DNA from 3 places in the Arthrobacter sp. NPDC057013 genome. Region 3 is predicted to be linked to each of the others. Evidence: predicted binding sites of a transcription regulator. Region 3 holds the regulator's gene; each other region holds the start of a gene.
What was found. The regulator LexA, encoded in region 3, represses DNA repair genes until DNA is damaged. The targets are predictions, from matches to a motif close to TCGAACANNTGTTCGA.
Positions count from the first base shown of each region.

Region 1: ACFTSA_RS06230 (DUF222 domain-containing protein) is a predicted target of LexA. The motif match lies at 6,858-6,873, and genes of this name have one in related genera.
Region 2: ACFTSA_RS14525 (DUF6504 family protein) is a predicted target of LexA. The motif match lies at 2,500-2,515, and genes of this name have one in related genera.

Region 1 is NZ_JBHUSE010000003.1:135,589-145,655, forward strand. Features, by position in the region: gene ACFTSA_RS06215 (Tex-like N-terminal domain-containing protein) at 1-1,895, shown strand, start outside; gene ACFTSA_RS06220 (gamma-glutamyltransferase family protein) at 1,990-3,918, shown strand; gene ACFTSA_RS06225 (hypothetical protein) at 4,027-4,347, shown strand; gene ACFTSA_RS06230 (DUF222 domain-containing protein) at 4,608-6,794, opposite strand; gene ACFTSA_RS06235 (SDR family oxidoreductase) at 6,929-7,789, opposite strand; gene ACFTSA_RS06240 (MSMEG_6728 family protein) at 7,798-8,766, opposite strand; gene ACFTSA_RS06245 (hypothetical protein) at 8,933-9,556, shown strand; gene ACFTSA_RS06250 (transglycosylase family protein) at 9,791-10,067, opposite strand, start outside.
Region 2 is NZ_JBHUSE010000010.1:86,617-96,683, reverse strand. Features, by position in the region: gene ACFTSA_RS14550 (mycoredoxin) at 1-249, opposite strand, end outside; gene ACFTSA_RS14545 (SOS response-associated peptidase) at 352-1,101, shown strand; gene ACFTSA_RS14540 (VOC family protein) at 1,150-1,572, opposite strand; gene ACFTSA_RS14535 (chorismate mutase) at 1,587-1,913, shown strand; gene ACFTSA_RS14530 (hypothetical protein) at 2,033-2,419, opposite strand; gene ACFTSA_RS14525 (DUF6504 family protein) at 2,562-2,927, shown strand; gene ACFTSA_RS14520 (DNA polymerase III subunit alpha) at 2,924-6,466, shown strand; gene thrS (threonine--tRNA ligase) at 6,669-8,633, shown strand; gene ACFTSA_RS14510 (HIT family protein) at 8,654-9,241, shown strand; gene pgsA (phosphatidylinositol phosphate synthase) at 9,231-9,851, shown strand; gene pdxS (pyridoxal 5'-phosphate synthase lyase subunit PdxS) at 9,991-10,067, shown strand, end outside.
Region 3 is NZ_JBHUSE010000023.1:35,427-45,493, forward strand. Features, by position in the region: gene hflX (GTPase HflX) at 1-1,101, shown strand, start outside; gene ACFTSA_RS21230 (ATP-dependent DNA helicase) at 1,094-3,166, shown strand; gene lexA (transcriptional repressor LexA) at 3,269-4,015, opposite strand; gene ACFTSA_RS21240 (LysM peptidoglycan-binding domain-containing protein) at 4,325-4,693, shown strand; gene ACFTSA_RS21245 (histidinol-phosphate transaminase) at 4,782-5,900, shown strand; gene hisB (imidazoleglycerol-phosphate dehydratase HisB) at 5,961-6,587, shown strand; gene hisH (imidazole glycerol phosphate synthase subunit HisH) at 6,584-7,321, shown strand; gene ACFTSA_RS21260 (hypothetical protein) at 7,322-7,480, shown strand; gene priA (bifunctional 1-(5-phosphoribosyl)-5-((5-phosphoribosylamino)methylideneamino)imidazole-4-carboxamide isomerase/phosphoribosylanthranilate isomerase PriA) at 7,573-8,319, shown strand; gene ACFTSA_RS21270 (SseB family protein) at 8,395-9,255, shown strand; gene ACFTSA_RS21275 (MFS transporter) at 9,315-10,067, shown strand, end outside.

The sequences.
Region 1 (10,067 bases), on a different contig from region 3:
TGCCGTCGCACCGGGTGCTGGCGCTGCTGCGCGGTGAGAAGGACGGCGTGCTCGAGCTGGACCTCGCTGAGGCGGACCCGGCCGATGATGACGCCCTCGCCGCCGCGCGCACCCGTTATGAGTCCGCCGTGGCGCGGTTCCTCGGGGTTGCCGACCGCGGCCGGCCCGCCGACCCGTGGCTGCTCCAAACCGCCCAGGTGGCATGGCGCTCCCGGGTGCTGGCACGGCTGACGGCCGACCTGCGGGGACGGATGTTCGCCGCCGCGGAGGACGAGGCTGTGCGCGTTTTCGCCGCGAACCTCCGCGACGTGCTGCTGGCGGCGCCCGCCGGAAACCGCGCCACGCTTGGCCTGGACCCCGGGCTGCGGACGGGCGTGAAGGTGGCCGTGGTCGACAAGACCGGCAAGGTGGTGGCCACGGACACCGTCTACCCGCACGCGCCGGCGCGCAAGTGGGACGATGCCCTGGCTACGCTGACCCGGCTGGCGCGGCAGCACGCCGTCGAGCTCGTGGCTATCGGCAACGGAACGGCGTCGCGCGAAACGGACAAGCTCGCGGCCGAACTGATCAAGCAGCTCTCCACCGCCGGGTCCTGGACTGGTGCGGGCACTGACGGGACGCCTTCTGCGGCGCCGCAGAAGCTAGTGGTGTCTGAGGCTGGCGCGTCCGTGTACTCGGCGTCCGCCCTGGCCGCCGCCGAGCTCCCCGGCATGGACGTGTCCCTGCGCGGCGCGGTGTCCATCGCCCGCCGGCTGCAGGACCCGCTGGCCGAGCTGGTGAAGATCGATCCAAAGTCGATCGGCGTGGGGCAGTACCAGCACGACGTCACCGCCGCGAAACTGGACCGCAGCCTGGACGCCGTGGTGGAGGACTGCGTAAACGCCGTGGGCGTCGACGTGAACACGGCCTCGCCGGCCTTGCTGAGCCGGGTGGCCGGCGTCGGGCCGCTGCTGAGCGAGAACATCGTGGCGTACCGCAACGAGCATGGGCCGTTCGCCAAGCGCAGCGAGCTGAAGAAGGTGCCGCGGCTGGGCGCCAAGGCGTTCGAACAGTGTGCCGGGTTCCTGCGGATCACCGGGGGAGCGGAACCGCTCGACGCCTCGAGCGTGCACCCCGAGGCGTACTCGGTGGCCCGGAAAATCCTGACTGCGGCAGGTGCCACACGCGGTTCCGGAGCTCCTGCAGGCATTGCCGGTCTTGCTCCGCTGGCCGATGCCGGACGGCTGAACCCGGCCGACTTTGTGGACGGCACCTTCGGCTTGCCGACCGTTCGTGACATCATCGCCGAGCTTGAGAAGCCGGGACGCGACCCCCGTCCGGCGTTCAAGGCGGCGGCGTTCTCCGAGGGCATCGAGAAGATCTCCGACCTCAAGCCTGGGATGGTCCTGGAAGGAACAGTCACCAACGTGGCCGCATTCGGTGCGTTCGTGGATGTCGGGGTGCACCAGGACGGGTTGGTCCACGTGTCCGCACTGGCGAACCGGTTTGTCGCCGATCCGCGCGAGGTGGTGAAATCCGGGCAGGTGGTGCGGGTGAAGGTGCTTGAGGCTGATCCGGAGCGGAAGCGGATCTCGCTGACGCTGAGGCTCGACGACGAACCGGCCGCAGCAGGCGACCGGCAAGCCGGCGGACGCTCGGGCGTGGAACGCGTCCGCGGCGACCGGAACCGGGAAGGCGGCCCCGGCGTCGAACGCTCGGCGGGCGGCAACCGGAACCGTTCAAGTAGTCCTGGCCAAGCTGGCGGAAAGCCGGGCCCGCGCCGGGGGAGCGATTCAGGTCAGCCAGCTGAAGATCGCAACAACGCAAGGCGCCAGCCGAAGCAGTCCGGCCAGCGTCCAGTTCCGGCGGATACCGCCATGGCCGAAGCGCTGCGGAGGGCCGGCTTGGGTAAATAGGGCTAACCGGGGCAAGCAGGACGAAACACGGGCGGAGCGTGTCGCGGGCGCCGTATCCCGGAAGGGCCGGAAACCGGTGACTACAGTAGCCCCTATGAGTTTTACGAGGCCGGAGACTTTCACCACCCGTCCTACGCTGCAGGGCACCTTCGGCATGTCCGCTACGACCCATTGGCTGGCTACCGGCACTGCACAGGCTGTGCTGGAGCGGGGCGGCAACGCGTTCGACGCGGCCACGGCGGCCGCGTTCGTGTTGCATGTGGTGGAACCGCACCTCAACGGGCCGGGCGGTGACATGACCGGCGTCTTCAGCACGGCGGAGGAACCCGGAAAACCTGTGGTCCTGATGGGCCAGGGGCCGGCCCCGGCGGGCGCGACGGTCCAGCACTTCCGCGCCGAGGGCCTGGAACTGGTGCCCGGGTCTGGTGCGCTCGCCGCGGCGGTTCCGGGCGCCGTCGATGCCTGGCTGTTGCTGCTGCGGGACCACGGAACGTGGGAACTGGCCGAAGTCCTGGATTTCGCCATCCGCTACGCGCGCGACGGCCATCCGGTGCTGGCACGTGTCGGCAGCACGATCTCGGCAGTGGCGGGACTGTTCCGCGACCACTGGCCCACCTCGGCCGAACTGTGGATGCCCGAGGGACGCATCCCCGAGGAGGGCGAGCTGGTCCGGAATCCGGCGCTTGCCCGCACCCTGCAGAAACTGGTGCAGGCCGGTGCCGGCCTCGGCGAGGCATTCGCGGCGCAGCCGGCCCACACGCGCGAGGAGCGTATCGACGCCGCCCGCCGGGAGTGGAGTGAGGGCTTCGTGGCGCGCGCCGTGGCCGAAAGCGTCCGGACACCGCACCGGCACTCGTCCGGGACCGACCACCGCGGCGTCATGACAATGGCCGACATGGCCGGGTTCCGCGCGTCGTACGAGGATGCGGCCACCTTGGAGTTCCGCGGGCACACCATCGCCAAGACCGGCCCGTGGGGGCAGGGCCCGGCCCTGCTGCAGACGCTTGCGATCCTGGCAGGCTTTGATGACGACCACCTCGACCCGTCCACCGAGCTGGGTGCGCACACCATTCTGGAGGCCCAGAAGCTCGCACTGGCGGATCGCGAGGCGTACTACGGCGACGCGGATGTCCCCCTCGGCTACCTATTGTCGGAAGGGTACGCGGCGTCGCGGCGGGAACTAATCACTGACGAGGCGTCGCACGAGTTCCGTCCGGGCTCGGTTCCGGGGCGTGAGCCGCACGTGCCTGCGCTGCGGACGGAGTATGTCCCGCCTGCGCTGTCGAACGACGACGGCGGGCCGTCCGCCTCGGGTGGTAATGCCGGCGGCGTGGGTTCTGCGGCTGCCGCTAGTGTTGGCGAACCGACGATCGGTGAACCTGCACTTGGCGAACCGGTTCTCGATGAACCCAGCGTGGCGTCCAACGGGGAAACACGCGGCGACACCTGCCACATCGATGTTGTGGACCGCTGGGGCAACATGGTTTCAGCCACGCCATCCGGTGGCTGGCTGCAGTCGTCTCCGGCGATCCCTGAGCTCGGGTTCTGCCTGGGCACGCGGCTGCAGATGACGTGGCTGGAGCCCGGAACGCCGTCCATGCTGACGCCGGGCAAACGACCGCGGACCACGCTGACGCCGACGCTGGTGCTGCGCGATGGCGTTGCTGTATCGGCGCTCGGCTCGCCCGGCGGAGACCAGCAAGACCAGTGGCAGTTGCTGTACCTGCTGCGGACGATCGTCGGCGGGTACTCGCCCCAGCAGGCCATCGATGCGCCGGCGTTTCATACGACCTCGATGCCTGGGTCCTTTTGGCCGCGCACCTGGCAGCCTGGCGGCGCGGTCGTCGAGGATCGGTTGGGCGATGACGTTATCGCCGGGCTCGAACGGCGGGGCCACCGGATCACCCGGGCAGGCGACTGGACGCTGGGACGGCTGTCCGCCGTCGTACGCGATCCCAGGACCGGCGTGCTGCAGGCTGCCGCGAATCCGCGGGGAGCGCAGGGATATGCAGCCGGACGTTAGGAGCGGACGGTCTTTCGCCCGCGTGCCCGTTGGATCGGGCGGTGAATATTCGTGCCTGCGGGCGAGAACGGGGTTTCTGGCATGGCGGTTATCTGCAAGGCTGGGGGCATGAACTACTTCTTGGAGTACACGATTCCCGCTGCCCCCGACGACGCCGAATTCGAGTTCCCGCACGACGAGATCCGCCCCGGGACCATCATTCCACTCTCGGAGACCAATGCCGACGTAGTGCACACTCCCGAGCTTCCTGCCCGCACGGGCATCATCGGTGCCACCGTGCCCGAGGCGAAACTCGAAGCCGAGCAGCTCATCACCCACAGCCGTGCGACGGAGGCGTCCCTGTACGAGGACCCCTCAAACTCGCTGCAGGCCGGCGTGGGCACCCTGGTTGCCACATTCACTGAAGGCCGCGGCTGGCAGGACGCCTAGCAGTCTCTGGTTTTCGTTTACCGAAGCGCCTGGTCCCGAATTGGGCTGGGCGTTTTCTGCTTTGAGGGGCGAAGCTAGGGAACCGTCGGTGCCGGCAGATCATGGCGCGGCTGGAACTACCAACATCCTGGCAACTTCCGGCTGTCGGTCCGGGCTGGCAGGTAGGCGCCTCGGATCGACTTGCTCGTGGACGCGGGCGTGGCTGTCCTAGTTGATACTGCTTCTGTGTTCTGCCGGCCCGGCCTGTCTTGTGGGCGGGTTCATGTTTTGTGGTGGTGGTTTTGTCGGGGTTGTTGGCGTGGGTCGATGTGGGGTGGGGGTATGAACCAGGGGATGCCGTTTTTGACGTGGATTTTCCATTGTTCCTTGTGGATCAGGTGGTGGTGGTGGGTGCAGAGGAGGACGCCGTTGTCGGTGCTGGTGGGTCCGCCTCGGGACCAGTAGGTGATGTGGTGGGCTTCGCACCAGGGTGCGGGGATGGTGCAGTTGGGGAAGGCGCAGCCTTGGTCGCGGGTGTTGAGGGCTTTGCGGATGTGGGGCGGGAAGATCCGGGTGGTGCGGCCGATGTCGAGGATGCGTCCTTGGGAGCCGAGGAGGATGGGGATGATGTCGGCGTCGCAGGCGATTTTGCGGATGGTGGAGGCGGTGACGGGGCCGGTGTAGGTGAATGTTCCGCTGCCGGTGGGTGTGGTGTAGAGGTTGGTGCCGGACCGGTTGATTTCGGACCAGTTGATGCCGGGCGGGTCGGTGGTGGCGTTGTTGGTGCTGGGCCGGGTGCCTGTCGGGGCGTCGGTATCGGCTGCCTGCCGGGTGTCTGTGGTGTCGGGTTCGGGCCAGGGTTCGCTGGGCTGCCAGGTGCCTGGCAGGAGTACGGGACCGCTGGGTTGCCATTCGTTGGGCTGGAGTCGGTCTGTTGGCGGGGTGTTGGGTTGGTTTCTGTTGTAGCGGGGGCCGCGGTTGCCGGTGGTTTGGATGCTGTTGAGGAGGTCCCGGTAGCTGACGGTGACCATGACTTGGGGGCGGAGTCCTCCGGTGGTGGGCAGGGTGCCTGCGGCGAGGGCGGCTTTGGACGCGCCGACGAGGCCGTCGAGGCGTTGCTGGGCGGGGGTGCGGCGGTCCGGGTCGGGGAGCGGGGTGGGGGCGTTGAAGGCCGCGTCGGGCTCGATGGCGGGGCTGTCGCTGCCACTGCTGCTGCCCTCTTGGCCAGGGCCAGGGGCAGTGCCGTCACCGCCATTCCCGCCGTGGTTGCCGTCGTGGGTGTCCGCGCAGTTGGTGGTGTTGGGTGGGGTGGTGCGGGGGTTGGTGGCGGTGTTCATGACGGTGGTGAGGACTTCGTATTGGTCGGTGGTGGCGCGGATTTCGAGGTGGTGGAGTCCGCCGCGTTTGTGGTGGAGGAAGACGCCCTGGCGGTGGCGGAGGTTTTCTTCGGAGGGTTCGGTGCCGTCCTGGTCGAGGGCGTCGATCCAGCGGTGGGCGATGCGGGTGAGGAAGTCGTGGTCGTTTTCGATCGCGGTTTGGGTGAGGCTGTGTTCCATTGCGGCGATCAGGGCGGGGTCGGGGGTGTGGCGGACTTTGTCCAGGGCGGTGGTGATGGTGGTTCCGGCGCGGGAGGAGATGATGCCGGCGGTGAGGGCTGCTGCGGTTTCTTCGCGTTCGGGTGGCATGGGGCGGCCGGTGAGTCCGGTGCGGGGGAGAGTGGCGGTGGCGAGGGCGAGGCGGCGGCGTGCTTCGGGGGTGCTGATCCGGAGCCGGGTGCGGAGGAACTCGGCGGTGTTGTGGGCCCCGTCATCGGCCGGGGACCAGCCCACCGCAGACGCAGACGCAGCGGCAGGGGCGGCCAAGGATGGCCGGCCTGCGGCGGCTGTGACGGCTCCAGCAGCTGCGGCCGGCTCGGACGGCGGGGCGTCGGGGGCCGGGGCGGTTTCGGGTTCGGTTCTCCAGCCGGTGGTCCATCCGGGTACCTGGCCGGCGGTTTGGGCGGCATTGATCGCCTCGGTCCTGGTCCGGTCCACCGCGCCGGCGGCGAGGACCTGGAAGTATTCGACGCGGCGGGACAGTTTCTCGGCCAGTTCCGCGAAATCGGCTGCCTGAAGGAAGTTGGCCGCGGCCAACTCCTCCGTCGCCGCGGCGGTCGCCGCGTCCAGCAGTGCCAGGGACGCCTTCAGATCAGGCGTTGCCAGCGCCGGGGACGCCGGCTCAGCCGGTGCCGTGCCAGCTGCTACCGGACCTGAAATCCCGAAAGGCGCTGCAGCAGAACTGGACCCCACCGCCATGCCGGCGGCAGCACCGCCGTCGGACGCGTCCTTTACCGGCGAGTCGGAACGGGAACCGGCAGCCTCAGAGGGAACGCTGCGAAGCCGGCCGCCACGCAGCAGGGCGGCAGCGCGAAGGCTCCGGACGTCAGTCCCGGCCGCGATGTCCGCTCGATCCTCCCCAAAGGCTTCCATAGGAAAACTATCTCAACGGTGTCTGACATTCTTTGGGGTGTTTAGCGTCGCTTCGGACCAAAAGCGAAAAAACTTTTGAAAATTTTTTGGCCCGGTCATTTGAGCCGCATCTCCACCTGGGCGGGCGCGGGTACTCAGGGGTGGCGCACTCCGACGCCAGCCAAAATGTCGCGGTAACCTTCGCGGAAGGACGGGTACTTGTACGAAAACCCTGTTCCCCGAAGCAGCGCGTTGCTGCAGCGTTTGTTTCCGCCGCGTGCGTCGCCCAGGGAACCCGGCGGGGGGACGTCCAACCCCAACTCAGCCGCCAGGAAACGCAGGACGTCGCCCAACTCAGCCGGATCGCTGTCCACGCCCAGATACACCGGCCGGAGCGCGTCAGGCATGGTGAGCAGATGCACGATGGCGCCGGCTGCGTCGTCGCGGTGGATGCGGTTGGTGTACCGCGGCTGGTCCGGAATGACGGCGGCGCCGGTTCGAACCTGGTCGATAAGCCGAGTACGGCCCGGTCCGTAGATCCCGCCAAGCCTGAGCACGACAGGTGCGGTCCTGGTCCCGTCGAGCCGCTTCAGCAGCAGCTCCTCTGCTTCACGCATGACGCGGCCCGAGAAACCCGCAGGGTCCGGCGTCGTGGATTCATCGATCCAGCGGCCGCCGGCGTCGCCGTACACAGCGGTGGACGAGACGAAGAGGACGCGGTCGGGTGCAACGCGGTCGCGTTCGAGGGCGTCGAGGACATGCGTCACCCCGTTCACGTAAGCGTTCCGGTATGCCTCTTCTGTAGAGGCATCCGCAGCCACGGCGATGACGACGGCGGTAGTGTCCTCCGGGACACGCGGCAGTTCGGCGGTGCTCAAGTCGGTGGCGGCGCCCTCGATCTCAGCCGGCAGCTTGTCCGGCGAACGGCGCCAGCCCACCACCCGGTGCCCCGCCGCGGCGAAGCGCAGACCTGTCTCGGTTCCGAGGTCGCCGCAACCGGCGAGAAGGATAGTCACAGCAGGACTCAGAGCGCCGGGACAGGGAAGAAAACGCGGGGGTCCTGCAGCAGCGCCGGGTAGTCGAACTCCGACCGGTCGATGATGTCGGTGAGCTGGAAGTTGCGTCCGAAGCGCCCGTCGTCGAGCGTGATGGGCCGGCCCACAACCATTCCGACGGCGAACCTGCTGCCGCCGTCGAACGGCACGGCGACCGGCGACTTGCCGGGAAGCGTTGAGAAGGCTGCTTCCTGGCGCTGACGCTTCCTCGACGGCTTCTTGACGAGCGGTTTGGCCGGTGCCTTCTTGGCCACCTTGGCTGGGCGGCGTGAAGTTTCCTCCGCGTAGACGAACTGGTATTCGTCGCCGTCGGATTCTCCGGCGCCCGACCCGGAACCGGCGCCTGACCCGGAACCGGGGCCAGCCCCGGCGGAACCGGAAGCAGCCGCCCGGCCCACCGCAGGCAGCCCGATCTTGTCCAGCTGCTCGGGGTCGCCGTGGCCGACGTGCTCGCGAAGAATCCAGAGCACCTCACCCTCGGGGTCCTCCGGCAGGAACTCGTGCCGGGGTTCCGGCCAGACGTACTCCAGGCCGTGCTCCGTGCCCGGGAAGACGTCTTCGTAGAAGTGCGGGTCCTTGCGGATGAGGTTGGACCGGTGGCTCAGATGGAATTCGGGGTTGCCGAGCCACGGCGGAAGCAGGATCTTGGCGGCGTAATCAGGATGCGCGGCCTGCGGGGCGAACTCGCGGATGTTGTCGCGGGTGTTGTCGGCGAAGCCGCGCTTGGTCCATTCGTCCACCATGGCCAGGCCATACAGGGTGAGCGCTGGAACGTGCCCCATCCACATACGGATGGCGGGGTGTGACTGCCATCCGTATTCCGGGATGACCAGCGCGCGGAGTGTCTGCAGCGCTTCGACGCGCTGCTTGCCGAGCCGGGGTGTGTCCAGCGCGGCCGCGCTTTGCCGGAAATCGGGGTAGGGAAGGAAGGTTTGCATCCCTTCAGTCTGCCGTCCTTGGCGCCCTGTGCCAATTGAAGTGCCGGACGGCACAACCAGCGGCCAAAATGGACCGTCCAGTGTTCACATAGTGGACCCATGCATGCGCAAGGTTGATTAATCCCCTAAGATATCCGAAACCTCAACAGCGTCTGGAAGCCAACTCATGACTCTTACCTCTCCCGCGCCCCTGTCGTCCGCCCCCGCGGAGGCGAATTCACATGCGTCACAGGAGCCTCAACTGTTCGTTCCGAAGTACGGCCAAATGCTGGGCGCCGACGCGAACGGGATCCTCGTTCTCGACGAGTTTACTCTGGACCCGGCTGCTGCGCGCAAGGACCAGCACCGTTTCCGCACCGCGCTTGCTTCCGTTGCGCTGACCCTGCGCCGGCTCGTGGCCCTGCGCGTTTTCATTGCAGTGGTGGCCGTCGCCAACCTGCCGCTCTTCCTGATGTCCACCGGCTGGTGGATCTACGCCGTTTCGCTTGCCTTGGTCATCGGCGTCCATGCCGCAGTGAACTGGCTGAACAAGCACGAGCCGCGCGTCAAGCAGCGCCACGAACTTGAGCTGCACCTGCACCGCGAACGCAGCGACAACTACCGCAAGGTGCGCGACGCCGTGAAGTTCGTCGTCGACAGCCCCGCCCGCGTCAACGAGCACCTCTACCTCGAGCTGCTGCACGCCAAGCGCGTTGCCCTGCACCTCGCCTCCGGTACTGTCGCCCTGCTGGACACCAGCGACGACGCCGCCTGGAAGGTGCGCATCGTCCGGGAGCTTCCCGCGGCCTAAGGCCGAATACTGACGGTTCCAGCCGTCACGCTGTAGAGATTTAAGAATGACGCCGGGCGTCCCCACTCAGGGGGCGCCCGGCGTCGTAGTTTCTGGAGGCAGAGCCAAGAAGGCCGGGCGCAGAAAGTCCGGAACACAGAGACGCCAGACAAAACAACGCCGGGCGGCCCCCGGAAAGGGACCGCCCGGCGTCGAGCTTCAAGGGAAGTGCCGCTAAGCGACCGACCGAGCAGCCTAGGCCGGGAGCTGCAGAACCTGGCCCACGAACACGAGGTTCGGGTTGCTGATCGTGTCAGCATTGGCGTCGGCGAGGTGCTGCCAGCCGCCCTGGATGCCGAGCTTGTCGGCGATCTTGCTCAGGGTGTCGCCGTCCTGGACGGTGTAGGTCTCGCCGCTCACCGCGATGGCGGCAGCGTGACGCGCCTGGACAGGAGCCTCGGCCACCGGGGCCTGGGCAACGGGTGCGGTCTGAACCGGAGCCTGGACGGGTGCGGCCTGGACCGGAGCGCTC
Region 2 (10,067 bases), on a different contig from region 3:
GAGCCTGTTCTTGACCTCGGCTGCCGACGGGTTCGTGGCGGCGGTGCCGTCCGGGAAGAGGACGGTGGGGACGGTGCGGTTGCCGCCGTTGATCTGCTCCACGAGCTCGGCCGTGCCGTCAACCTCTTCGATGTTGATCTCGGTGTAGCCGATGCCCTGGGCATCCAGCTGCTTCTTCAGCCGATTGCAGTAGCCGCACCAGGTGGTCGAGAACATGGTGATGGTGCCGTCTTCGGGGGTAAAGTCCACGGGCTCTCCTCGGATTGATATGGTCCTGTCGGTTTCCTTCCCCACAACCGTAACCCGGGCGCCGGTATTCCCCCGCCTCTGTTGCAATGGCATGCTGGTGCCATGTGTGGACGTTACGTCATGGCCCGGGCGGTGGGGGATCTGCTGGCCGAATTCGACGCAGAACTTGAAAACGAAACTGAAATCCCGCCGTCGTGGAACGTTGCGCCCACCGACGGCGCTCCCATTGTTCTGGAACGGCTTATCGACGGCGACACGGTCCGCCAGTTGCACGTAGCCCGCTGGGGCTTGGTGCCCTCCTGGGCAAAAAGCCCGGCCATTGGCGCGAAGATGATCAACGCCAGAAGCGAGTCGGTCCTCGAAAAGCCGGCGTTCCGCAAGGCCGTCCAGTCGAGGCGCTGCGCGGTCCCGGCGGACGGCTACTACGAATGGAAGCAGGGCGAGGGCCGCAGTAAGCAGCCCTATTACGTCCACCCCCGGGACGAGTCCGCCATCGCCTTCGCCGGACTGTACGAGTGGTGGAAGGACCCGTCCGTGCCCCCGGGTGAACCCGCCCAGTGGATGCTGTCCATGTCCATCATGACGGCGGACTCGCCGCCGGCCGGAACCGAAGGGACGGTGTTCGCCGAACTCACTGCCCTCCACGACCGTGTCCCGCTCCCGATGAGCCGCGACACCATGGCGGCGTGGCTTGACCCGCAGGTGGATGATGCCGCCGGCCTCGTGGACCTGGTCCGCTCCGGCGTGAAGGAAGTTGCCGCCGGCTGGCGGGTGGATTCCGTGGGCAAAGCGGTGGGGAACGTCCGCAACAACTCGCCCGAGCTCATCGAGCCGGTGGAGGCGCTCTTATGACGCTGCGCCTCCGGATGGACCCGGCCGGAACCAGGGGCAGGCCTGCGATCAGACGGTGACCCGTCCGCCGTCGTCCACTCTCCAGGTGGGGTTGAAGGCAATTTCCCAGCGGAAGCCGTCAGGATCCGCGAAGTATCCGGTGTAGCCGCCCCACGGCTGGGTCTTGCCAGGAGCCACGACGGCGGCGCCGGCCGACTCTGCCTGTGCCATCACCTGGTCCACCTGCTCCGCGGTGCCCACGTTGTGGCTGAGCGTAATGCAGGGAACGGCGGACGGGGCGTCGACGGCGGCCTCGGCCTGCATCTGCCCGGCATCCCACAGGGAGAGAATCAGGCCGTGGTTGGCCTGGATGAAGATGACTTCGTCGGGAACCTCGCGGTGGACCGGCCAGCCCAGGCCGTCCACATAGAAGCGCCGGGAGGCGGCCACGCTGCGCACTCCCAATGAAATAAAATCGACTCTGGGCTGCATGGTTCGATACTGTCATGATCATGCCCACAAATCACGGAGACGAGAAAAACGCCCAGGCTGACCGGGAACAGCTCGCCGCCGTGCGGATCGCGGTGGATGAGGTGGACGAGCAGATTGTCACGCTGATTGCCCGCCGCGAACGCCTGATCCGGATCGCGGGGACCCTGAAGGGTGATGACGCCGAAGTGCGGGCCCCCGGCCGCGTGGAGCGGGTAATCGAGCACGTGCGCCAGGCCGCCGAGAAAAAAGAAATCGACCCGGACATCGTGGAAACCACGTACCGGGCCATGATCTCGAAGTTCATCGAGCTTGAGATGAAAATCCACAACGACAACAGCTGAGCTGTCTACAGCCGCGTGAACTGTTTTACGATCGCCCCTGAGTTGTCCATAGGCACGCCGGGGCGCGGGGGCGGCTGGTCGGGCTGCTGCCCGGAGCCGCTCGCGGGGGAGCCGACCCTCTAGAGCTTCTCCTCGACGGGGACGCCGGACTGGAATTCCCGCCCGTCGGCCTCGCTGAACGCGGACATGAGGTGGCTCTTATCGAGCCCCATAACCGTGCTCATGGGGAAGTTGCCCGTGATGGTGTTGCCCGAGTGTTCAACGCTGCTGAGATCGAAGTTTTCCTCCGTGCCATCGTGGCTGAAGGAGTAGATCGAGACCGCCTCGCCGTTCATGAACTCGATTCCCAGCCTCCGTTGATGCGAATAATCCGGAGTGGCAGCCACGAGCCCCACAACAAAGGCGCCCGATGCTGGAATGTTGCCGTCGATATCGAACCTGGCCACCAATGTGCTTTCTTTGGCGGCGATGCTTACCTGCTTCAGGAGCGCGTCATTGGAACTCATGGGACCATCCTGCCCTGTGAGCCGCCGTCCGTCCACACCCACCTAGGTTTTGTCCCCGGCCCGGCGTAGACTGGAACTATTCGAATACATATTCGAACGACTGCGTATTATCCGCAGGATGGGATTGGTATCCGGAGGCATCATGGGAACGTTCAGCGAGTCTGTTGACGTCGTCTGCGCACCTACCGGTGAGCCGGCGGAGCTTCGGTGGGGCGGCAGGGAATACAGGGTCTGCGCTGAACCCCTGCGCTGGTACGAACGCCGCCAGTGGTGGGCCGAAGAACGGCGTGCACCGCTGGGAAGCGGCCCAGGGCTTGTGGACCATGAGATCTGGCGTGTGCAGGTCCTGCCGGCCGGCAAAAACAGCCCGCCTGAAACTCCGGCTGCAGAACCGGCTGAACCCCTGACCCTTGACCTGGTGCGGCATACCGGCAGCGGACGCTGGCGCCTGCTCCGGATCCACGACGCCATCAAACCCAGAGACGCACTCCGGCACAAATCAGCATGAGCTTCACTCACCTACACGTTTCCACCGCCTTCAGCGCCCATTACGGCGTCTCCTGGCCGGATGAACTCGCCCAGGCGGCAGCGGCCCAGGGCGCAACCGCCCTGGGCTGCACGGACCGGGATGGCCTGTATGGCACCGTAAAGCACCTCAAGGCATGCATGGCTGCCGGGATTGACCCCGTGGTCGGCGTCGACCTGTCAGTGTTCGACGACGAGGGTGACCACGGGGGCGGGTTGCCTGATGCCCGGGTTTCCAAAACCCGGTTTTCCGCGGACCGCGTCACCGGGCGGGTGGTAGTGCTAGCTCACGGACACAACAACGGGGCAGGGTATAAGGCCCTGTGCCGGCTGATCTCCGACGCGCACGCCCGCACCTCGGGCAAGGCAGGGGGAACTGTGCCGGTCGCCGTCACCAGGGCTGAACTCGCCTCACGCGTCCTGGACCCGGCAACCCTGAAACCGGTGCTCACCGTTCTGTTGGGTCCGGATTCCGACGTCGGCCTGGCACTGGGCGGCCGGCGGTACCTCCGCCCCCGCACCCTGTTCAAGGGCTGGCTGGACGCCATGCCGGCCGGAAGCGTCGCGGCAGAGATCGTCACCCACCTCAGTGCACCGGGGGAGCCCCTTAGTACGGCCCATGCAGTCCGCATGCTCAAGCTGGCTCAGGAGTACGGCGTGCCGGCCGTGCTCACCAACGCAGTCCGTTACTGCGAGGAGGACGGTGCCGCCACCGCCGACGTCCTGGACTCCGCACGCACGCTGAAGTCACTCCCCGAGCTCTCCGCCGCGCCACTGCTCCAGCCCAACGGCCAGGGCTGGCTGAAAACCCCGGACCAAATGGTGGAACTGGGGAAGGAAATTATCCATGCCGCCGGCTACGGGTCCGCCGATGTCCAGGTGCTGCTGACGCAGACTGAGGCGCTCGCGGACCGATGCCGCATGGATCCCGAGTCAGACATGGGCTGGAAGCAGCCGGTGGTCCCCGAGGCCGCCGTCATCGGCATTGAAGGGGATCCGCTGGCAGAACTCGCCCAGCGGTGCGAAGCCGGAATTGCGCGGCGCTTCCCGGGCATCTCCGGGAAGGCGGAAGCGGACATGCGCACCCGGCTGCAGCATGAGCTGAAGATCATTGCCCGCCTCGGCTTTGCCTCCTACTTCCTCACCGTGGCCGAGGTTTCCCGCATGATCCTGGACATGGGCGTGCGGGCGGCAGCGCGGGGATCGGGGGCTTCCAGCCTGGTGAACTACCTGATCGACATCAGCCAGGTGAACCCGCTCCAGCATGACCTGATCTTCGAACGGTTCCTCTCCGGCGACCGGTCCACCCTGCCGGATATCGACATCGATGTGGAAAGCGCGGAGCGGCACAACGTCTACCGGAAGATCTTTGACCGGTTCGGCTCCCAGCGCGTCACGCTGATGAGCATGCAGAACGGCTACCGCGCCCGCGGTGCGGTGCGGGACGCCGGGATGGCGTTGGGCATGGACGACGGTGATGTCGGCGAGATTGCCAAACAGCTATGGCGCTTCTCGGCACGGAAGTTCCGCGAGGCGCTGGAGGAAAAGCCGGAACTCCGCGAGTTCGCCGGACGCGTGGAACAGCGGAACTTCTCCGAGAACCAGCAGCTGGACCTGCTGGTGGACCTCACCGAACGGCTGGACCGCCTTCCCCGCCACATCTCCATGCACCCCTGCGGGGTGATCCTCGGAGATGCCACCCTGCTGGACAGGACACCCGTCCAGCCCAGCGGCCTTGGCCTGCCCATGAGCCAGTTCGACAAGCACGACATGGACCCCATGGGCATGCTGAAGCTGGATGTCCTGGGCGTCCGGATGCAAAGCGCCATGGCCTTTGCCGTGCGGGAGATCATCCGGATCCATCCCTCCAAGGCGGAAGTGGTGGCTGCCGGAGCACATCCCGTTGGACCTGGCGGCAACGGGCCCGACTACATCACCGAGGACGGGCTGATCGACCTCAATGCCGTGCCTCTGGACGATGAGCCGACCTATGAGCTGATCAGAAGCACCCACACGTTGGGATGCTTCCAGATCGAGTCACCGGGCCAGCGGGAGCTGGTGGGCAAGATGGCCCCGCGTGAATTCAACGACCTCATCATCGACATCTCACTGTTCCGCCCCGGCCCCATGAAATCTGACATGGTCAGGCCCTTCCTCGAACACAGGCACGGGTTCGCGCCGGAGACCTACCCGCACCCGGACCTGAAGCCGGTGCTCCAGGAAACCCACGGGGTGACGGTCTTCCATGAACAGATCCTGCGGACCTTCGATGTGATGACCGGCTGCGGGCTGGCAAAAGCCGACGAGTTCCGCAGGGCGTTGAGCAATGACGCCCTGGAAGGCCAGGTTGAGGAGTATTTCCGCCGCGAGGCAAAAGCCATGGGATACAAACCGGACGTCGTGGACAAGGTCTGGGGGACCCTGAAATCGTTCGCCAGCTTCGGGTTCTGCAAAGCCCATGGCGCCGCCTTTGCCGTGCCCACCTACCAGTCGGCCTGGCTGAAGGCCCACCATCCGGAAGCGTTCCTTGCCGGCCTGTGGGAGCACGATCCCGGCATGTACCCCAAGCGGCTCCTGGTGGCCGAAGCACGCCGCATGGGAATCCCCATCCTTCCTCTGGACATCAACCGCAGCGGGGCGGAGTACAGGGTGGAACGGGTCGCGGACGGCCCCGACCGGGGAAAGCTGGGTATCCGGCTGAGCCTCAACGGCATCTTCGGGCTGTCCGGTTCTGAACTGAAGCGGATCGTTGCCGGCCAGCCCTATGACTCCCTGGCGGACCTGAGGGACCGCTCCAGGCTGAGCAAGCCAAGCATCAAGAGGCTCGCCCAGCTCGGTGCCTTTGACGCCATGCACCGGGAATCCGGCGGGACGGCCAACCGGGCAGACCTTATCCAGCACCTGCAAAGCCTGCAGGGCAAGCCGGCAAAGAAAGGCGCCGACATCGTTGAGGGGCAGCTCGCGCTGCCGCTTGGGGACGTCGAACTGCGGAACGTCAAAGCCGGGCTGCCGGAACCCACCACCGTGGAGAACGTCCGGGCTGAGCTTGACCTCATGGCTGTTGACGTCAGCGAACACCTGATGTCCAGCCACCGGCCCCTCCTGGACCGGCTGGGCGTCACCACAGCGGACAAGCTGCTTGGGCTGCGCAACGGCACGGAGGTCCTGGTGGCCGGTGTGAGGATCGCCACCCAGACACCGCCCATGCGCGGCGGCAGGCGGGTGGTCTTCATCAGCATCGACGACGGCACCGGGTGCGTGGATTCCGTGTTCTTCCACGAGGCGCAGGAGCACGCCGGGCCGCTGCTGTTCGGCACCCGGCTGCTGCTTATCCGGGGAACCACCCGGCGGACCGGTCCGCGCGGCATCAGCCTAAGCGCCAGCATGGCCTGGGACCTCAGCCAGGTGGATACCCTGCCCTTCCCTGAACGGGGGACGACCGCTGTGCCTGAGGAAATTAGGCAGCCGGGGCCGCTCGAAGGCATCGGCAGGAACCTGGCCATCACCGGACTGGGAAGCTGACCGCGTTGCCATTTCCACTTGGACTCCGCGGTGTTCCGCCTGGCCGCCGCCGTGGCGCTTTGGTTGGCCGCTTCAGCAACCGATAACATTGACGAGGCTGGCTGTGGTCCCCGTACGCCACAAGCTACGAAGCCTGAACTTTGAATAGGAGACACCCGTGTCAGATGCCCAGCAGATCACCCTCATCGTCGATGGCGAAGAAATGAAGGTGACTACCGGGACCACCGGCGCGGAACTCTTCTTTGAGCGCCGCGACGTCGTTGTGGCCCGGGTCGACGGCGAACTCAAGGACCTGGACCAGCCCCTTCCCGAGGGTGCCGAGGTTGAAGGCGTCACCATCGATTCCCCCGACGGGCTCAACGTACTGCGCCACTCCACCGCGCACGTCATGGCCCAGGCCGTCCAGCAGCTGCGCCCGGACGCCAAACTGGGCATCGGTCCCTACATCACTGACGGGTTCTACTTCGACTTCGACGTCGAGGAGCCCTTCACTCCCGAGGACCTCCGCCAGCTGGAAAAGATGATGCTCAAGATCGTCAACCAGAACCAGAAGTTCGTCCGCCGCGTGGTATCCGAGGACGAGGCCCGCGAAGCGATGAAGAACGAGCCCTACAAGCTCGAACTGCTGGGCAAGAAGAACGACGCCGCCGATGCCGGCGAAGGCGTCAACGTCGAAGTGGGCGCCGGCGACATCACCATCTACGACAACGTCGACCGCAAGAGCGGGGACAGCGTCTGGTGCGACCTGTGCCGCGGACCCCACCTGCCCAACACCAAGCTCATCTCCAACGCCTTCGCCCTGACCCGGTCCTCGGCCGCTTACTGGCTGGGCAACCAGAACAATCAGCAGCTGCAGCGCATCTACGGCACCGCGTGGCCCACCAAGGACGCCCTGAAGGCATACCAGGAACGCATCGCCGAGGCCGAGCGCCGCGACCACCGGAAGCTGGGCGCCGAGCTGGACCTGTTCTCCTTCCCGGACGAGCTGGGCTCGGGCCTGCCGGTCTTCCACCCCAAGGGCGGCATCATCCGCAAGGCCATGGAGGACTACTCACGCCAGCGGCACGTGGACGCCGGCTACGAGTTCGTCTACACCCCGCACATCACCAAGGGGCACCTGTACGAGGTCTCCGGCCACTTGGACTGGTACCGGGACGGCATGTTCCCCGCGATGCACATCGACGCGGAGCACAATGAGGACGGGACCGTCCGCAAGCCCGGCCAGGACTACTACCTCAAGCCGATGAACTGCCCCATGCACAACCTGATCTTCCGCTCGCGCGGCCGGTCCTACCGCGAACTGCCCCTGCGGCTGTTCGAATTCGGCTCGGTCTACCGCTACGAGAAGTCCGGCGTGGTGCACGGCCTGACCCGCGTGCGGGGCATGACACAGGATGACGCCCACATCTACTGCACCCGCGAGCAGATGAAGGACGAGCTCACCACCACGCTGAACTTCGTCCTGGGCCTGCTCAAGGACTACGGCCTGGACGACTTCTACCTCGAGCTGTCCACCAAGAACGAGGACAAGTTCGTCGGCGACGACGCCACCTGGGAGGAAGCCACCCGCACCCTGGCCGAAGTGGCCGAGGCCTCCGGGCTGGAGCTTGTTCCGGACCCGGGCGGAGCCGCGTTCTACGGACCCAAGATCTCGGTCCAGGCGAAGGATGCCCTGGGCCGTACCTGGCAGATGTCCACGATCCAGCTCGACTTCAACCTGCCTGAGCGCTTCGAGCTTGAGTTCCAGGCCGCCGACGGCACCCGCCAGCGTCCGGTCATGATCCACCGGGCCCTGTTCGGATCGGTGGAGCGGTTCATGGGCGTCCTCACCGAGCACTATGCCGGTGCCTTCCCGGCCTGGCTCGCTCCCGTGCAGGTGGTGGGCATCCCGGTGGCGGAGGCCTTCAACGACTACATGTTCGACGTCGTCGACAAGCTCAAGGCTGCCGGCATCCGCGCCGAGGTGGACATTTCCTCGGACCGTTTCCCGAAGAAGATCCGCACGGCCAGCAAGGACAAGATCCCGTTCGTGCTGATCGCCGGCGGTGAGGACGCCGAAGCGGGCGCTGTGTCCTTCCGGTTCAGAGACGGCAGCCAGGACAACGGCGTGCCCGTGGAAGAGGCTGTCCAGCGGATCGTGGACGCCGTCCGCAACCGGACCAGCTAGCCGCGGCGGAGGGGGAACACGTGCAGGAGAACACAGGGTCGGGCTATCCGGGCGACGCGGAAGTGACGGACGATTTTGGTCTCGCCGGCGTTCCGGATGCATTTCAGCGGCTGTGGACTCCGCACCGCATGGCCTACATCAAGGGCGGGCAGCACCAGTTCAAGAACCAGGACGACTGCCCGTTCTGCGTCGCGCCTGCGCGCACCGACGAGGAATCCCTCATCGTGTACCGGGGGCGCACGAGCTACGTGGTGCTGAACCTGTTCCCCTACAACCCCGGCCACCTGCTGGTCTGTCCGTACCGTCATGTCCCCGATTACACGGACCTGACGGTGGAGGAGACCGCCGAATTCGCCGAGCTGACGCAGACCGCCATGCGGGTGCTGCGGAAGGTGGCGAATCCCGGCGGCTTCAACCTCGGCATGAACCAGGGCGTGGTGGGCGGGGCCGGCATCGCGGGGCACCTGCACCAGCACATCGTGCCGCGCTGGGGCGGGGACGGGAATTTCTTCCCGATCATCGCCCAGACCAAGGCGATCACCCAGACCCTCGACGAGGTCCGCCAGCAGGTCGCCGACGCCTGGCCTGGGGAGACGCATGCTGAATAGGCATGCCCGCGGGTTCTTCACCGCGCTTTTTACCCCGATTGCACGCTGGCTACTGAAAATGGGCGTCTCGCCGGACGCCATCACCATTGTGGGCACGGCCGGCGTGGTGGTCGGGGCCCTGGTCTTCTATCCGCTCGGCCAACTGTTCTGGGGAACCGTGTTCATCACGGCGTTCATCTTCTCCGACGTCATCGACGGCATCATGGCCCGGATGCAGAACCTCGGCGGCCGCTGGGGAAACTTCCTGGACTCCAGCCTTGACCGGTTGGCGGATGGTGCCCTCTTTGCCGGCCTGGCCATCTGGTTTTTCACCGGTGGTGCCGATGCCCCCATAGCCATTGCCGCCGTCGTCTGCCTTGTTCTTGGCATGGTGGTTTCCTATGTCCGGGCGAAGGCCGAATCCCTCGGCTTCACGGCGAACGTTGGCATTGCCGAACGTGCTGAACGGCTGGTTTCCGTCCTGGTAATCACCGGGCTGACCGGTGCCGGACTGCCCCCCGTGGTGCTGCTGGCCACCCTGGTGCTGCTGGCCGCGGCGAGCCTCGTCACCGTCGTGCAGCGCGTCCTGGCCGTGCGCGTCCAGTCGCTGGAAGACTCCGAACAAACCTGATTAAGCCGGGCTGCCGCGGTGGGACTAGTATTAGGACTGCCCGGTCAATGGATCCGGTAATCCGGTGTGTGCAAAAACGGCATGTCCGTGCCAGCCTGCACTGCCGGCGAAGGTCATCTAGCTACCCATAGGGGTTTTTGTGTCTACACCTGATGTAAGCAACGAAGCCGGCTCGTCCGCCAACAGCGTGACTGGCAGCAACCGCGTCAAGCGCGG
Region 3 (10,067 bases):
AAGGCTCTAGAGCTCAAGGACGTCGTGATGTCCACCGGCGCCGACACCGTCGTGGTGGACGCCGAACTCGCGCCGTCCCAGCGGCGCGGCCTTGAAGACATCGTCAAGGTGAAGGTCATCGACCGCACGGCCCTCATCCTGGACATCTTCGCCCAGCACGCCAAGAGCCGCGAAGGCAAGGCCCAGGTGGAGCTGGCGCAGCTGGAATACCTCCTCCCGCGCCTGCGCGGCTGGGGCGAATCCATGTCCCGCCAGGCCGGTGGCCAGGTGGGCGGCGCAGGAGCCGGCATGGGCTCGCGCGGTCCCGGTGAAACCAAGATCGAACTTGACCGGCGACGGATCCGCACCAGGATGGCCAAGCTGCGGCGCGAGATCGCCGCGATGAAGCCGGCACGGGAGACCAAGCGGGCCAACCGCCGTCGTAATGAAGTTCCGTCAGTGGCCATTGCCGGCTACACCAACGCCGGCAAGTCCTCGCTGCTGAACCGCCTGACCGACGCCGGCGTGCTGGTGGAGAACGCCCTGTTCGCCACCCTGGACCCCACCGTCCGCAAGGCCGAGACCTCCGACGGCGTCGGCTACACGCTGGCGGACACCGTGGGCTTCGTCCGGTCGCTTCCCACCCAGCTGGTGGAGGCCTTCCGCTCCACCCTTGAGGAAGTGGCCGATGCCGACCTGATCCTGCACGTTGTGGACGTGTCCCACCCGGACCCGGAGGGCCAGATCGCCGCCGTGCGCTCGGTCTTCGCCGAGGTGGACGCCCGCAAGGTGCCCGAGATCATCGTCCTGAACAAGGCCGACGCCGCCGATCCTTTCGTGGTGGAGCGGCTGAAGCAGCGCGAGCCGCGGCACGTGGTGGTTTCGGCACGCACCGGGGAGGGCATCGCCGAACTGCTCGCAGCCATCAGCGAGTCCATCCCGCGGCCGAACGTCAAGATGCAGCTCCTGGTCCCGTACCACCGCGGCGATCTCATCAGCAAGCTGCACGACTCCGACGCGGAGATCCTGAGCCTGGACCACGAGGAGGGTGGTACACGCGCCGTGGTCATGGTCCGGGAAGGCCTCGCGGCTGAACTGGAATCCTTCAGCACCGATGACTGACGGGGCGGCAGCCGCCGGCGCCGCGGACGATCCCTCCGCCACGGCCGGCGAGCAGCGTGTGCTTGACCTGCTCGACCGCGCGGTGGCGGGCATGGGCGGCCAAAGCCGCAGCGGCCAGCACGAGATGGCCCGTCAGGTGGCCCGCGCGATAGAAACGGGCGACCACCTGCTGGTGCAGGCCGGCACCGGTACCGGCAAGTCGCTGGCCTACCTGGTCCCGCTTATCGCGCACTCGCTCGAGAGCGACAAGCCTGCGCTCGTGTCAACCGCCACCCTCGCGCTGCAGACCCAGATCGTGGGCCGGGACCTTCCCCGGCTGCTGGAAAGCCTCAAACCGGCACTCGACCGGCCGGTGAAGATTGCGCTGGTCAAGGGCCGCGCCAACTACGTCTGCCGGCACAAGCTTGAGGGCGGCTTTCCCTCCGAGGAGCCCTCGGAGGGACAGCTCTTCTCGCTGGGGGAGGACACCAGCGTCCCGCACTTCGCCGCGTCGGTGGGCGGCCCCTCGTCGCAGCTCGGCAAGGAGGTGGTCCGGCTCCGCGAATGGGCCGAGCAGACCACCACTGGCGACCGCGACGAGCTGCTTCCCGGCGTCACGGACCGGGCCTGGCGGCAGGTGTCCGTCACCTCGATGGAATGCCTCGGCTCGCAGAAGTGCCCCCTCGCCGAAGAATGCTTCAGTGAGCTCGCCCGCCATAACGCCACGGAGGCCGACGTCGTGGTGACCAACCACGCCATGCTCGCCGTCAGCGCCTTCGAGGGCCTGGCGGTGCTGCCGGAGTACGACGTCGTGGTGGTGGACGAGGCCCACGAACTCCAGGACCGGGTGACCGGCGCGGTTTCGGGCCAGCTTTCCGTGGCCATGGTCCATGCCGCGGCGTCAGGCGCCCGGAAGCACACCGGCATCACCGTGGACGCGCTCAACACCGCGGCTGCCAACCTTGAGGTGGCCCTCGCCGGCGTTCCCAGCGGCCTGCTGCCTAACGGCCTGAACGATGAGCAGCTGGACTGTGTGGACCAGCTCCGTGAGGCCTGCCGGGCGGCCCTGTCGGATTCCAAGGGAGACAGCAATACAACGGCCGACGGCGGGCGGCAGCTGGCACGCTCCCGCCTCCTGGTGATTTTGGAGCTTTGTGAACGGCTCGTTGCCGCCCGGGAAAACCGTGAGGTGGTCTGGTTCTCCCGGAACAGCACGTTTGACCCGCAGCAGGGATACTCGGCGCCCGACGAGACTGCCCCGGCACTGGTCAACATCGCCCCGCTGAGCGTTGCGGGCCGGCTCCGGGAGGGCCTGTTCGCCGGTCATACCGTGGTGCTGACGTCGGCCACCCTCGCCATCGGCTCTGCCTTCGAACCTGCCGCGGGCGGGCTCGGGCTGGTCGGGGAAGGCGCTCCGAGCTGGACCGGCGTCGACGTGGGCTCGCCCTTTGACTACCCGCGGCAGGGCATACTCTACGTAGCGGGTCACCTGCCGAAGCCTGGCCGCGGCACCTCGCCTGAGGCGCTGGACGAACTCGAGTCACTGATCCGCGCGTCCGGCGGGGGAGCGCTCTGCCTGTTCTCCTCCCGGCGGGCCGCCGAGGAAGCGGCAGACGCCCTGCGCGACCGGCTGGATATCAGCATTCTTTGCCAGGGCGAGTCCACCATGACGGCCCTCGTGAAGCAGTTCGCGGACGAGCCGGACACCTGCCTGTTCGGCACGATGTCATTGTGGCAGGGCGTCGATGTGCCGGGTGGGTCGTGCCGTCTGGTGGTGATTGACAGGATTCCCTTCCCGCGGCCTGATGATCCGCTGATGACGGCGCGGTCGCGGGCTGTTGCCCAAGCGGGCGGCAACGGCTTCATGTCCGTGTCCGCCACGCACGCGGCCATCAGGCTTGCCCAGGGGGCCGGGCGGCTCATTCGGTCCACGGATGACAGGGGTGTCGTGGCGGTGCTGGACTCCCGGCTGTCCACGGAACGCTATGGCGGGTTCCTGCGGGCTGCCCTGCCGCCGTTCTGGCCCACGACCGACCGGAAGACCGCCGTCGCGGCCCTCGAAAGGCTCGCCGGCGCGCAGGCATGAGGAAGCCCCGGGCTGCGGCAGCCCGGGGCCGCAGGTCCTGTCCGCTGGTTACGCACCCATGGTTCTGTGCCGTTGGTTCCCTGGGGACAGGCCCAAAGGGGGCTACAGCGAGCGGAGTACGGAAACCACCTTGCCCATGACCACCGCGTGGTCGCCGAGGATGGGTTCGTACTGCGTGTTCTGCGGCAGGAGCCAGGTGTGGCCGTCCCGCTGCCGGAAGGTCTTGACCGTGGCTTCATCGTCGAGCAGTGCCGCGACGATGTCGCCGTTGACGGCGTCGCTCTGCCGCCGGACCACAACCCAGTCCCCGTCGCAGATGGCGGCGTCCACCATGGAGTCGCCCGCGACCTTGAGCATGAACAGTTCCCCGTGGCCCACCAGCTGGCGGGGCAGCGGCATCAGCTCCTCCACCATCTGATCGGCGAGTATGGGGCCGCCGGCGGCGATCCGGCCGACCAGCGGCACCATGGCGGTGTCCATCGCGCTGGGCAGTTCGGACACGGAGCCGCCCGCCGCGCTGAGGGCCGGGGCTCTGTCAGCGCCGCCGGATTTCGCCGTCCCCGCATCCAGGGTGAGCGGCATCAGGACCTCCATGGCGCGCGGCCGCTTGGGGTCGCGCCGCAGGTAGCCGAGCTTTTCCAGCTGCGAAAGCTGATGGGTCACGCTGGAGAGGCTGGCCAGGCCGACGGTGTCGCCGATTTCCCGCATCGACGGCGGGTAGCCGTTCTCGTTGACCGAACGCTGGATGGTTTCCAGGATCTTCTTCTGGCGGAGTGTAAGTCCCTTGGGGGTCCGCTGAGACCGCGGGCTGCGCTGGGGAGCCTTGCCGTCAGAGGCTTGTGCTGCCATGTTCGCCAACGCCTTTCCGTTCCTCCCGGCCGCGGTAGCTGCTCCGGCCGGGAACTTCCGGCCTGAAAAATGTCAGACCCTGCTGATCAACTGCAGTTGTGGTTGTTCCTTGATTTCCAACGTAGGCCAGCCATACGGCTTTTTCAAACATTTGTTCTAGCGAGTCTCGACTTAATTCGTTGATAGGTGCTAAAACTAGGAAAAGCAAAGTTCGAACATGTGTTCTAGTTAAGGCTGTTTGTCAGTCCGGTGTTCGAACTGTTTGTTCGAACGCGAGGCAGTACAACTTGGTCCAGGAGGGCTCACGCCATGTCAGCTTCAACAGCAGCAACAACTTCCACGGCAGTTTCCCGGCCCGGCAGGCCGCCGCGCCTGCGCCTCACCCGCCGTGGCCGGATTGTCCTGATCGGCCTCCCGCTTGTCCTGCTCGCCGCCGTGCTCCTGTCTCTGACCGGGCTGCTGAACTCGCCGGCCAAGGCGGCGGACAGCGCCGGCGGCCTCTCCGTTACGCCGACGGTCTCGGTCACGGTGCAGCCCGGAGAATCGCTGTGGGCGATCGCCGGCAAGGTCGATCCGAACCGCGATCCACGGGATGTGATTGCGGACATTGTCCAGCTCAACGACCTTCAGGCCGGGAAGGTCATGCCAGGGCAGCAGCTTTTTGTGCCGAACAAGTAGCGCTTTATGCTCCCCGAACCGTATGGTTCCCGGGCGCCGGAACCGTCACAGTTTCCGGCCAGCCCTGCCGGGTACTTAAACTGTCTAGGTGACTGACCAGCTTGAGCGACTGAACCGACTGCCCCTGCGGACCAACCTGAGGGGGCTGTCCCCATACGGCGCCCCGCAGCTTGACGTTCCGATCCTGCTCAACGTCAACGAGAACACCCATGGCGTGCCCGCCGACGTGCGGGCGGCCATCACCGCGGCGGTAAGCGAGGCCGCCACCGGACTCAACCGGTACCCCGACCGCGAATTCACCGAACTTCGGGAAGCCCTGGCGGAATACCTTGGCCACGGGCTCAGCGCGGACAACCTCTGGGCAGCCAACGGGTCCAACGAGGTCCTCCAGCAGATCCTCCAGGCCTTTGGCGGCCCGGGCCGGTCGCTTCTGAGCTTCCCGCCGACGTACTCCATGTACCCGCTCCTTGCCAGCGGCACGGACACTGCCTACATTGCCGGCAAGCGGGCCGACGACTACGGCCTCAGTGCTGAGTCGGCCGCCAGCCAGGTGCGTGAACTGCAGCCGAACATCGTCTTCCTGTGCTCGCCCAACAACCCCACCGGCACGGGCCTGGGTCTGGATGTGGTGGAAGCGGTCTACGGGGCAGGCGAGGCGAGTCAGGCGATCGTCGTCGTGGACGAGGCTTACCACGAGTTTGCCCACGACGGGACGCCCAGCGCGCTCACCCTGCTGCCCGGCCGGGAGCGGCTCATCGTCTCCCGCACCATGAGCAAGGCGTTCGCCTTGGCCGGCGCCCGCCTCGGCTACATGGCCGCGGCTCCCGAGGTGACGGACGCCCTCCGGCTGGTGCGCCTGCCTTACCACCTCTCGGCCGTAACGCAGGCAACCGCCCTCGCCGCGCTGCAGCACCGCGAGGCGCTCATGGCCGACGTCCGGGACATCAAGCGCCAGCGCGACCGGATTGTCGCGGAGCTGACGCGGATGGGGCTGCGGCCCGCGGCGTCCGACTCCAACTACGTCTTCTTCGGCGGCCTGGAGAATCCCCACGTGGTCTGGCAGGAGCTGCTGGACGCAGGGGTGCTCGTGCGGGATGTCGGCATCGCCGGCCACCTGCGGGTCACCGCCGGGACTGAGACGGAAACCACAGCCTTCCTGGAAGCGCTGGAAAGCATCCTGGCCCGGCAAGCTGCACTTCCGGCCTAAACTTGACCATGGACCGGGTCAGGTCCGCCCCCAATCCTTCATCAAAGGACATCTATCACCATGAGCGACACCGGAATCAAGGGTGCCGAGGCACGGACTGCACGCATGGAGCGTGCCACCAGCGAATCTTCCGTGCTGGTGGAGATCAACCTCGACGGCACCGGAGTGTCGGACATCAGCACCTCGGTCCCGTTCTACGACCACATGCTGACGGCGCTGTGCAAGCACTCACTCATTGACATGACCGTCAAGGCCACCGGCGACACGCACATTGACGTCCACCACACCGTTGAGGACGTTGCCATCACGTTCGGCGAGGTGCTGCGCACCGCGCTGGGCAACAAGGCTGGCATCCGCCGCTTCGGCGAGGCGACGGTGCCCCTGGACGAAGCCCTCGCACACGCCGTTGTCGACGTCTCCGGCCGGCCCTACCTGGTGCACGGCGGCGAGCCTGCCGGCCAGGAGTACCACCTGATCGGCGGCCACTTCACGGGATCGCTGACCCGGCACGTCTTCGAGGCAATCACGCTGCACGCCGGCATCTGCCTGCACATGAACGTCATCGCCGGCCGGGACCCGCACCACATCGTGGAAGCCCAGTTCAAGGCCTTCGCCCGGGCCCTCCGCGCAGCCGTCGAGCCGGACCCCCGCGTCGAAGGCATTCCGTCCACCAAGGGAGCACTGTGACCGGCAAAGTATTGCGCGAGGGCGCGATCATCGACCCCTCGGCCACGCTGAAGCCGGCCTCCCCGGAGGGCAAGCCCACCGTCACCGTCCTGGACTACGGGTCCGGCAACGTCCGTTCGGCCGTGCGTGCCCTGGAACGCGCCGGCGCGGAGGTCATCCTCAGTTCCAAGCCCGAGGACGTGCTGAACGCCGACGGGCTGGTTGTCCCCGGCGTCGGCGCCTTCGAGACGGTCATGCGCGAACTCAAGGCCGTTGACGGCATTCGGATGATTGGCCGCCGCGTTGCCGGCGGGCGTCCGGTCCTCGGCATTTGCGTCGGCCTGCAGGTGCTGTTCGAGGCCGGCGTGGAACACGGAACTGAAGCCGAAGGCATGGGGGAGTGGCCCGGCAAGGTGGAGCTCCTGCCGGCCGAAGTGGTCCCGCACATGGGGTGGAACACAGTTAAGGTCCCGGAAGGCTCCCGGCTGTTCGACGGCGTCGAGGGTGAGCGCTTCTACTTCGTGCACTCGTACGGCGTCCAGAACTGGGACTTCGACGTCATCCAGCCCCGGATGGCGCCGCCCCTGGTCACATGGTCCGAGCACGGCGCCCCGTTCATAGCCGCCGTGGAGAACGGCCCGCTGTGCGCGACCCAGTTCCACCCGGAAAAGTCAGGCGACGCCGGTGCGCGGCTGCTCAAGAACTGGGTTGACGGGCTCCGCGGTCCGCACTCCCGGCAGGCGGCGGACGCCTAAATGTGGTCAATTCTCCTGATGGGACTGGCCGGCCTCCTGGTGGGCGGCGGACTGTCCTTCAGGCAGCAGCGTAAGCCGCTCTGGGTCCAGATCGGGTTCTACGTGCTGGCTGCCATGTCGCTGCTGGCCGCCTACCTGCTGACCCTTCCCGGCAACTAATCAAACCAACCCGCCGTGCGCCGCAGCAGATGCCGCGCATGGGAACAGGGCCCGCAGAACTACAGCGCCTACAAGAACTGAGGAAACCGCCGATGACCAGCCAAAACGAGCTGCCGGTACTTGAACTGCTTCCCGCCGTCGACGTCGTGAACGGCCAGGCCGTCCGCCTGGTCCAGGGCGAGGCCGGCAGCGAAACGAGCTACGGAACGCCGCTGGAGGCGGCGCTGAACTGGCAGCAGCAGGGCGCCGAATGGGTCCACCTGGTGGATCTGGACGCAGCCTTCGGACGCGGCTCGAACGCGGAACTGCTGCGCGAAGTGGTGGGCCGGCTGGACATCAAGGTGGAGCTTTCCGGCGGGCTTCGGGACGACGACTCCCTGGAGAAGGCGCTGGACCTGGGCGTCGCGCGGGTCAACCTCGGAACCGCCGCACTGGAGAACCCGGAATGGACGGCACGGGCCATCGACCGCTTCGGTGACCGGATCGCCGTCGGCCTGGACGTCCGGGGAACCACCCTGGCCGGCCGCGGCTGGACCAAGGAAGGCGGGGACCTGTGGGACGTCCTGGGCCGCCTGGAAGAGGCCGGCTGCGCACGCTACGTCGTTACCGACGTGACCAAGGACGGCACGCTGCAGGGGCCGAACGTTGAACTGCTGCGGCAGATGGTGGAGAAGACCGGGAAACCCGTCGTGGCCTCCGGCGGGATTTCCAGCCTCGACGACCTGAAGGTGCTGCGCTCCCTGGTGCCGCTCGGCGTCGAAGGCGCCATCGTGGGCAAGGCCCTGTATGCCGGCGCCTTTACCCTGCCCGAGGCCCTCGACGTCGCTGGCCGCCGCTAAGGCATTGCCGTGACCGAGCAGCAGCGCAATTCCGCGGACGGCGGCGTACCTGGAACGGGCGTACCGGGCACGGGCGTGCCGCCGGCACGCCGGCTGCCCGGTCACATCGAGGCCGCCCTCGCCGGCGCAGGCGGCGCCACTGATTCGGCGGGCCAGCCCTGGGCCGGGCGCAGCCTCGCCGGCGATGACGCCAAGATCCACAATTTCGAGGACGACGACGGCACTGCCGACGCCGGCTACCTCACCGCACTCGCTGCCCTCGTTGCCGGGCATGGGGACGAAGCCGCGGTGGTTGCCTCGCTGGCCACCGCCCGCGTCTTTGTGCCCGTGGTGGCCCAGCTGGCGGAGGAAGCCGAGGGCGCGCACGGCGTGCACGCCGACAAGCAGGCGGACATGGCGCTGGTGACGCTCAAGGCGCCTGACGGCCGGCTCGCCATGCCGGTGTTCACGTCGGCAGCGGCCCTGACGGCGTGGCACGCTCAGGCGCGTCCGGTGGCCGTTTATGCCGCGAGGGCCGCGCTTTCCGCTGTTTCCGAGGGGGCCGAGCTGCTGGTCGTGGACCCCGGTTCGGAAATTACCTTTGTGGTCAGGCGCCCCGGGGTCTGGGCCCTCGCGCAGCAGCGGCCGTGGGTACCTGCTTACCTCGATGACGAGCTGGCCGCGGTGCTTCGGGCCGGTGCCGCAGACAGGCGCGCGGTCCGCGGACTCGAGATCCTTCCCGGCGGGGGAGTGGCCAGTGCCACAGCCGCCGGCGCCCGCGTCGAAGGCGGCGGAGCCGGCCCTGAACTGCGGGTGGTGCTCTACCTGGAGGACGGGCTCGACGCCGCCGCCGTCCAGGACCTTGTTGCCGGCCTCCAGGCCGAGTGGAGCCGGAATGTATTGTTTGGTGAGCGCGTTGATTCGATCGAAGTCAAACTAAGGCGCGCCGCGCAGTAACCGCCGACCGGTGGAGGTCCGTTCCGTTGCTGTCCGGCGGCTGAACCGAGGACCCATCTGTGAATTTCACCCTGTACCGGGAGCTGCTGGCCGTCCGGCCCATCCGACGGCTCCTGGCAGTCGGCATGATTGCCCGCATTCCCCATTCGGCGGCGGGCGTCCTGCTGACCCTGCACATCGTCCTGACCCTTGGCGAGGGCTACGCCGCCGCGGGAACGGCGGCGGCCGTAATGACCATCGGCATTGCGCTCGGCGCACCCTGGCGCGGCCGCCGGGTGGACACCGCGGGCCTGCGCACTGCGCTGATACCTTCGGTGATTTCGGAAACTGTTATCTGGTCCATCGTGCCGCACGTGTCCTACCAGTGGCTGCTGCCGCTCGTGTTCGTGGGCGGCCTGCTGACACTTCCCATTTTCAGCGTGGTGCGGCAGTCCCTGGGGGTGCTGGCGGACGGCGACCAGCGCAGGACCGCCTTCGCGCTGGATGCGGTCAGCACCGAACTGGTGTTCATGATCGGCCCGGCCGCAGGTGCTGTGGTGGCCACCAGCGGCCATTCCGTGCTGGGGCTTACCGCCGTCGGTGTCTCGACGTCGCTGGCCGGGCTCTTCCTGATGTGGTTCAACCCGCCCACCCGCAGCGCCGTCCGCTCCGAACCGTACGATGCGGATGAGCAGGAAGCAGCAGAGGTAGCCGTTGTGGCTGCCGCCCCCGCACACGTGCAGGAGGCAGCGGCTGAGCTCGGCCCGGCGTCTGCGGGCAGCCGGCGGCGGGCAGTCCTGAAGCGCAGGGTGGCCCACAGCTTCGCCTGGTTC